2 regions of the Paenibacillus sp. CR_12 genome follow, and region 2 is predicted to be linked to the other one. Evidence: riboswitches for the same ligand, from Rfam matches in the RefSeq annotation. Region 2 holds a riboswitch; the other holds the start of a gene.
The links. A riboswitch is a leader RNA that binds a small molecule or an ion and turns the genes downstream of it on or off. The one in region 2 is predicted to bind ZMP and ZTP.
Positions count from the first base shown of each region.

Region 1 (4,213 bases), 170 kb from region 2:
GCCGAAAGCTATGAACAACAGCGGCACCGGACAGAGCAGAAGCAGGGTCTGCATATGGGGAGCCAAGTAATAGTCCAGCGAATTTGATGCGTTCAGATGCATGATATAGGCGGCCAGAGCTGCGATAAGCAGCGATCGCAGTATATAGTGGCTTCGCAGGCTCAGACGGGGCTTCACGTCCCGAACACCTCCAATCTCAAGTGGATATCCGAAGGCATAACAGCCTGAAGGTGCCGTTATTCCAACCGTTTTCGTGTATTGCCACTCCAGTTTGTTTACTACACCTAACCGCCGAATAGCGCGTTGACGGCTACAGAGCCGATAAAGACAAGCGTAATCACCAGCAGGCTTAAGCCGATCACGAATTTGGTCTTGAAGGTAGCCGACAGCATGAGCAGGCTTTTGAAATCCAGCATCGGGCCGAGAACCAGGAAGGAAACCAGCGGGCCGACGGTAAAGGTGTGCGTGAATGCCGATGCCACGAAGGCGTCCGAAGTTGAGCAAAGGGAGAGGATGAAGGCAAAGCCCATCATGAACAGATAGGAGGCGGCAGGACCGTTCCCCAGAGCCAGCAGCTCCTCCCTCGGAATGAAGGATTGGATGCAGGCCGTCAGGAAAGCGCCCAGGACTAAATATTTGCACATCTCGATCAGCTCGTCTCCGGCGTGGACAAACATGCTTCTCCAGGTTTTGGGATGCTCATGCAACAAACGTTCCCCCTTGCTGGAGCCCTGTTCGGCGAACTCTTGAAAGGAACGCTTCAGGGGGCTGCTTCTTGAAAAAACATAAACGAGCAAACCCGTCGTCACCGCGACTGCAAAAGCCAGTCCCATTCGTCCGATCGTCACTTCGGGATGTGAACGGAAGGCCATGATCGTTGATGCGAATACAATGGGATTCAGAATAGGACCGCTGAGGATAAAGGTGACGGCGATATAGGCGGGCATCCCCTTCAGCATCAACCTGCGAACGACCGGGATCATCCCGCATTCGCAGATGGGAAACAGGATGCCGAGCATGGAAGCGAACAGGACGCCAACCATCGGATTCTTCGGCGTGAGACGCCGCACCCATTGCTCTTGTACGAACAGCTGCAGAAGGGACGACAGCAGCACTCCAAGCAAAATGAAAGGAAGTGCCTCAAGGAAGATGCCCGTGAAGACGGTTTTAACCTGCTGCAGGTCTTGGCTGGGTATGGGGTTTAAGTCCCTCTGCAGCCATATCGTCAAGACCGGAATCACGAACGCAAGCGGCAGTATAAAGGGCAGCATTTTGAAGATCGCCGGATATCTCATCAAGGCCTCCTGGAGCGAATTGTTCTTAAGACATTCTATGCTTGTACCATCGGCAACATACGTGATTTCAGGCAATAAATCAAAAACTTTACGATTAAAGGGCGGCCGCATAGCCGGTGGCGCGAAGTCCAAAGTCGTGATATATTAAAAAAAGTTATCCCTGTGTTACTGGCGTAGCTTGGGTTACCAAGAGGGAGCACATGGGATCATATGCCGTACGCCTGGGCAAGAGGTAAGGAGACGTTCGAGTCGCCTTGCCTCTTTATGTTTTTTAATACAATGGCGAAGGAGCGGATTAGCATGAGTAAGGAACCCGTAATTTTGGATGGAAAAAAAGTATCCGATGATATCAAGGCAAAGCTGGCGGTGAAGGTACAGGAATTGAAACAGCAAGGGGTAACCCCTTGTCTGGCAACGATTCTGGTTGGCGATGATCCTGCTTCGGCGACCTATGTGCGGATGAAGGGAAATGCGTGCGAGCGGCTTGGCATCATATCCAAAAAAGTAGTGCTGGAGACATCGACAACGACGGAGGAGCTGATCGCTGCGATTCAAGCACTGAACGAGGATCCGAACGTCCACGGTATTCTGCTTCAGCACCCGGTACCGCACCATATCGATGAGCGGGCGGCTTTTGATGCCATCGACATTAAAAAAGACGTGGATGGAGTAACCACGCTCGGGTTCTCGCAAAATGCGTTTGGTTTCGCCGATTACCCGTCATGTACGCCGGCGGCGATTATCGCGATTATGGACTATTACAGCCTGCCGATCGAAGGGAAGCATGCGGTGGTGGTCGGACGCAGTCCGATTCTGGGCAAGCCGGTATCGATGATGCTGCTCAATCGCAACGCCACGGTTACGATCTGCCATTCGAGAACGAAGAACCTTGGGGAGATTGTGTCCCAAGCGGATATTGTGGTTGCGGCCGTAGGCAAGCCTAATTTCATTCAAGGGGACTGGATCAAGCCGGGTGCCGTCGTGTTGGACGCCGGTTACAATAAAGGGAATATCGGGGACTGCGATTACGAAGCCTGTGCCAAGGCGGCTTCCGCAATCACGCCGGTACCGGCGGGCGTCGGCCCCGTGACGATAGCGACATTGCTGAAGCATACCGTCGAATCGGCCGAGCGAACCGTCCAAGCTTAAGGGAATGCACTTGACTACTTGCATGTGAAGCAAGGCTGCACCCATGAATCATCCCCTTCGAATCTTTCATTTTATGCCAGAGCCTGCAAATATGGACCATGCAATGCTAGGCTTGGAGCCCGCATTTCACGGACCCCTGGACGTCATGGTATAGTTAGGAATAAGAGAAATACGAAGGGGAGAGATTCATGTTTATACGAATCATGGCCTGTTGTGCGGGACAACAGGGAGCTCCAGAGAAAGATCCGTTCGATGCAGCGCTGCTAACGGCTCCGGAGATCTTGGCATGAAGAACACGATCGCCGATATTGCCCACAAAGCCGGAGTTGCCAAAAGCACGGTCTCCCGTTTCTTGAACGGAGGATCCGTCAGTCATGCGACACGCCGCAAGATTGAGCAGGTTATTCAGGAAACCGGCTATATCCCGAATTCTTTTGCGCAAAGCCTGAAAGCGAAAAAAACGAGCATGATCGGCACCATTATGCCGCGTCTGGACTCCTTCTCCGCATCGCAGACTGTCGCCGGCATGGACGAAGAATTAAGAAAACACGGATATCAGCTACTGATCATCAACGCAAGCCAGGATTTATCCAGGGAGATCGAAGCGCTGTATGATCTCGCCAGACAAAAAATATCAGGCATTATTCTGTTCGCCACGCAGGTGACGGAAACCCATCTTGCCGCGATTCAAGAGATCGGCATTCCGGTCATTCTGCTCGGACAACAGCATGAACATGTCCACAGCATGATCTATAACGATTATGCCGCAGGTTATGACATGGGCCGGTACGTGCTGTCGATGGGACATCGTCAAATTGCCTATATCGGGGTGACGGAAAAGGACGTAGCCGTCGGAGTCAAGCGGAAGGAAGGGTTCCTCAAAGCGGTAAGCGAGTATGAAGAGGCGGAAGCGGTTCTCTATGAGAGTGGATTCAAGATGTCGGATGGTGTGAAGACGGCATGCTCCATGTTTGAGCTTCACCGAACGCTGCCAACGGCCGTGGTCTGCGCCACGGACAACATTGCGCTAGGCGTGATGAAAGCGGCGCACATGAAAGGCATCTCTATTCCCGACCAACTTTCCGTGACCGGATTTGGCGGATACGACGTAACCGAGGTGATTCATCCCGGGTTAACAACGGTGAAATATGGATATTTCCAAGCGGGCCACCTCGCGGCACAGCATATTATGAAGCTGGTCAACGACGAGCCGGTGGATTTCCTGACGGTCATGAATTGCGAGATGATTCATCGGGAAAGCGTTGACAATCTGAATTAGGTATTTTATACTTCAAATAACGGAACCGGTTCCAATCCGAGTGTTTGCTTGGTATTGGAACTGAGTTCATTATTTTTACCTTTGATTGGAACCGGTTCCACCACAGTAGCGTGCACGTGTTAGCATGTTCAGTTTGATTTTTCAGCAAGCCCATTTATAAGGAGAAGAGATATGGACAGAGAACTGAAATACCGACGCCTGGATCAGGCTTCTCCCGAAGAGCTTTCCTCCATTAGGAAGAAAGTGCGATTAAGCGAATGGAGGCAAAAATTTCACGTGCAGCCCATCATGGGCCTGATGAATGATCCCAATGGATTTTCTTATTACAACGGAGAGTATCACTTGTTTTACCAATGGTTTCCTCTGGGTACGTTTCACGGCTTGAAATACTGGTACCATACTTCCTCGAAAGATCTGGTGTTTTGGCAGAACCAAGGCATCGCTATTGAACCCGGTCACCCGCATGATGCTTATGGCGCTTATTCGGGCA
Region 1 is NZ_JAVFHO010000002.1:942,060-946,272, reverse strand. Features, by position in the region: gene RB297_RS07940 (TIGR03943 family putative permease subunit) at 1-177, opposite strand, end outside; gene RB297_RS07935 (permease) at 285-1,295, opposite strand; ZMP/ZTP riboswitch at 1,450-1,529, shown strand; gene RB297_RS07930 (bifunctional 5,10-methylenetetrahydrofolate dehydrogenase/5,10-methenyltetrahydrofolate cyclohydrolase) at 1,596-2,444, shown strand; gene RB297_RS07925 (LacI family DNA-binding transcriptional regulator) at 2,731-3,723, shown strand; gene RB297_RS07920 (glycoside hydrolase family 32 protein) at 3,895-4,213, shown strand, end outside.
Region 1: it holds a riboswitch for ZMP and ZTP, as region 2 does, so the genes downstream of both, RB297_RS07930 (bifunctional 5,10-methylenetetrahydrofolate dehydrogenase/5,10-methenyltetrahydrofolate cyclohydrolase) here and purT (phosphoribosylglycinamide formyltransferase 2) in region 2, are expected to answer to the same signal.

Region 2 (4,213 bases):
CATCCGAATCATCCATTCAAGAAAGGCAAGGCAGCGTATGCGCCCCGCCACTCTTGAGGAGAAATCTATTACGTCCACGATTTAAAGTTTCTCAGTTTTTGAGTGCTTGATCCAAGGATAGCTTGAGCTCATCCGTAATGGTGCCCATCGGCAGGCGCAGGGTGTCGGATGAGATAAGGCCTTGCTTGGCAAGCAGCCATTTTAGCGGAGCGGGATTGGATTCTGCGAACAACTGATGAATAACGGGAAGCAGCACTTCAAACTCCTTTTCGGAACGAGAATAATCCCCTTGGGCAGCTAATTGATACACACGAATAAAAGCCTCGGTATTCACATTGGCCGACGCCAAAATGCCCCCGGATGCACCATGACGCAGCATCTCATGAAAGCGGACATCGTCCCCGCATAGAACAGGCTTCGTATCGTATGGAGACAAGCTTCTCATAAGCTCCGTACTCGCAGTGCTGTCCTTCATTCCGATGACACCGGGGATCTCCATGATTCTTCGAATGGCATCAACCGGTAAGGAAATTCCAGTGCGCGAAGGAACTTCGTACAAAATAACCGGTATCCCCACCTCTGCGACTTTGCAGAAATGTTGTATAATGCCCTCAATCGAAGGGCGGCTGTAATACGGCGTGACCACCAATACCGCGTCTGCCCCGATATGTCCTGCCCATTCCGTCCGCTTCATGCTGGAGAACGTATCGTTGGTACCCGTACCAATAATGACCGGCAATTGCCGTCCGTCCAGACCTTTTCGCGTTTCCTCCACCACCTGAACGACCTCTTCCCAAGTTACCGTCGGCGCCTCTCCGGTCGTACCGTTGATGATCAATCCTTGAATGTCATGGGATAACAAATTCTCCAAATAACGATGATAAGACGGAACATCCAATGCGTATTCATGTGAAAAGGGAGTGACCACCGGAACATAAATACCTCTCAAATCTTGCGGACTCAACATGATCTTTCCTCCATTTCATGAATTGTGGCTTTACTTTACCATGGGAATCGGAATCGGTGTTATCTATAATAATAGATAGTTATTATCAATATTATTGATGAGGAGAAAGCGATGGAACTGATCTATCTGCAAACCTTCAGGGAGGTTGCTGTTCGAAAGAGCTTTACTAAAGCTGCTGACGAATTGGGTTATGCACAATCCAGCGTTACCACCCAGATTCAGAAGCTGGAGAAGGAATACGGCGTCAAGCTGTTTGAACGGTATGGCAGAGGCCTGCGCCTGACGAAGTCAGGGGAGGAGCTGTTCAAGTATGCTGTCCAAATGCTGGATCTGTTCCAGCAGTCTAAGGAAAAGCTGACGAAACAAGGCGGGGGCATCTTATCGATTGGAACGATCGATTCGCTTGCCGCATATTTTCTTCCATCCGTCCTTCATCGGCTAAGACAGGAGCATGAAGATCTTGCCATCCGCTTGCAAACGGATCGTGAAGATAGCATCGTCAGTAAGGTAAGAGAGGGCGAGTACGATCTCGGGCTTATTCTGGAGAACAAACCGGAAGACACTTCATTGAATTGGATCTCGATCCGGGAAGAGCCCCTCCATTTGATTGCCCATCCGGATCATCCGCTTCGCTGGTTGCCCGTCATCGAGCTGGAGCATCTGGCTGATTACGAATGGATTATGACCGAGGATACTTGCAATTACCGAATCATGTTGGAAAAAGTGCTGCGCGCCAGCGGAGCTCCCGTCCGTATTGGTTTGGAATTGGGCAACCCCGAGGCAATAAAAAGATATATCATGTCCGGCACCGGCATCTCCCTATTGCCGAGAATGGTAGCAGAGGAGGAAATCAAGAGGGGAGAGCTGGCGGTTCTTCCCTTTCAACACCCTGACATTCGACTGGACATCCAGATTGTCGTTCATCCTAAGAAGTGGCTGTCACACTCGCTTCAGGATATGATCGAAATGTTGAAGTCTAAATCCTAAGGACGCAGGCTGATATTGCATTTAACGAAAAGATTCAGTATCATTTATGTAACAATGTATAGGTTTATGTGTGACTGGCGTAGCATGGGGGAACCATGAGGGAGCACATGAATGACAACGGCCGTACGCCTGGGCAGAGGTAAGGGAGTTTATTTCCCTTACCTCTTTATTATTTTCTTGGGCTTCTATCGTCTCTGAAACTATGAAAAGGGGATAAAACAACGATGTTCAAAACGAAAAAAATATTGCTGCTGGGATCCGGAGAACTAGGGAAAGAAGTCGTAATTGAAGCACAACGATTGGGTGTCCAAACCGTTGCCGTCGATCGTTATGCCGATGCTCCTGCCATGCACGTTGCCGATCACAGCCATGTGATCGATATGCTGGACGGAGAGAAGCTGCGCGCTATTATTGAGTTGGAAAAGCCGGACCTGATCGTTCCGGAGATTGAAGCGCTGGCTACTGCGGAGCTGGTGAAGCTGGAGGATGAGGGGTTTCGGGTGATTCCTACCGCCAGAGCCGCAAAGCTTACGATGGACCGTGAGGGGATCCGCCGGTTGGCATCAGAGGAGTTGGGACTGCCGACTGCGGACTATCGATTTGCCGATACCTATGAGGAATTCAAGCAGTCTGTCCTGGACATGGGTTTTCCGTGCGTGATCAAACCGTTGATGAGCTCCTCCGGCAAAGGTCAAAGCGTGTGCCGTTCGGAAGGGGATATCGAGTCCTGCTGGAACATCGCCATGGAAGGCGGCCGCGTTCAGAACGGAAGGGTGATCATTGAGGAATTCATTTCATTCCAGTCGGAAATCACGCTTCTGACCGTCCGCTCCGTCAATGGAACAAGCTTCTGTGCGCCGATCGGGCATATTCAGGAAAGCGGAGATTATATCGAATCGTGGCAGCCGCACGACATGTCTGAAGCGCAAATCGAGGAAGCTAAATATATTGCGCGGAAGATTACCGACGAGCTTGGCGGATACGGCTTGTTCGGCGTTGAATTATTTTTGGCCGAGGATAAGGTGTACTTCAGCGAGGTATCCCCGCGTCCGCATGATACTGGGCTGGTTACGCTGGTCACGCAAAATCTATCCGAATTTGCGCTTCATGTCCGTGCCATTCTCGGGTTTCCGATACCAGAGATCGAATTGATCACGCCGGGAGCCAGCCGCCCCCTGAAAGCCGGCCGAGAGCTGGAAGACTATACGATTACAGGCGCCGATCAAGCGCTGGCCGTTCCGAATACGCAGCTTCGCATGTTCGGCAAACCGGTAACCAAGGTCGGAAGACGAGTAGCAGTCGCGCTGTCAACCGCCGGCGATGTCGAAGAAGCGCGGTCACGTGCGAAGCTGGCCTTGGATAAGCTTGCCGTCGAAGAGGCATAAACATCGGAATTCCATAGGGATATCACATGTCATCATGTTGAAAAGGCCAACCGAAATGACCGGTTGGCCTTTTCAGTTATAGAGAAATCAGGGATCCAAATCGGGTACAGACTCTTCGAATGACGAGTACTTGCTTTTAGTTTTGATTTCGGGAATAAATAGGAGAAATTTATGTTCTTTCATGATAAGATACACAAGAATACAAACGACCCTCACCCATTATAATGTTTCCATTCGATGCGATAAGCGCTGTTTGAAGCATAATATTTCAAATAAATCTTTAGAGGAACGTTTATTGACGGCATAGGAGAATCTACATGAGAGACATGACGCAAGGAAGTCCGATCAAGCTGATTATCATGTTTACCATCCCGCTTTTGATCGGTAATATTTTTCAACAATTTTACAACATGGCAGACACCCTAATCGTGGGACGTACCATAGGCGTAAACGCACTTGCAGCCGTTGGCTCGACAGGCAGCATTTTGTTTTTTGTCATCGGCTTTGCCCAAGGCTTGACGGCTGGCTTGTCTATCATAACGGCACAGCGTTTTGGAGCTAAGGATATCGCAGGCGTCCGCAAAAGCGTGGGAACGAGTGTATGGATCAGTCTGGTGTTCACGGTATTCCTCACCATCGTGAGCGTTATATTTACGAGACCCGTCCTCGTCATGATGAACACCCCTGCCGAAATTTTGGATGATGCGTATTCGTATCTGATCGTCATTAACTGGGGCGTCGGCGCGGCCGTTCTGTTTAATTTGCTGGCTAACCTGCTCCGCGCTCTCGGCGACAGCCGGACGCCGCTTCTCTTCCTGGTCGTTGCAAGCATACTGAACATCGTGCTCGACCTCTTATTCATTCTCGTATTTAA
Region 2 is NZ_JAVFHO010000002.1:771,556-775,768, reverse strand. Features, by position in the region: gene dapA (4-hydroxy-tetrahydrodipicolinate synthase) at 92-967, opposite strand; gene RB297_RS07100 (LysR family transcriptional regulator) at 1,079-1,954, shown strand; ZMP/ZTP riboswitch at 2,015-2,096, shown strand; gene purT (phosphoribosylglycinamide formyltransferase 2) at 2,179-3,339, shown strand; gene RB297_RS07090 (MATE family efflux transporter) at 3,657-4,213, shown strand, end outside.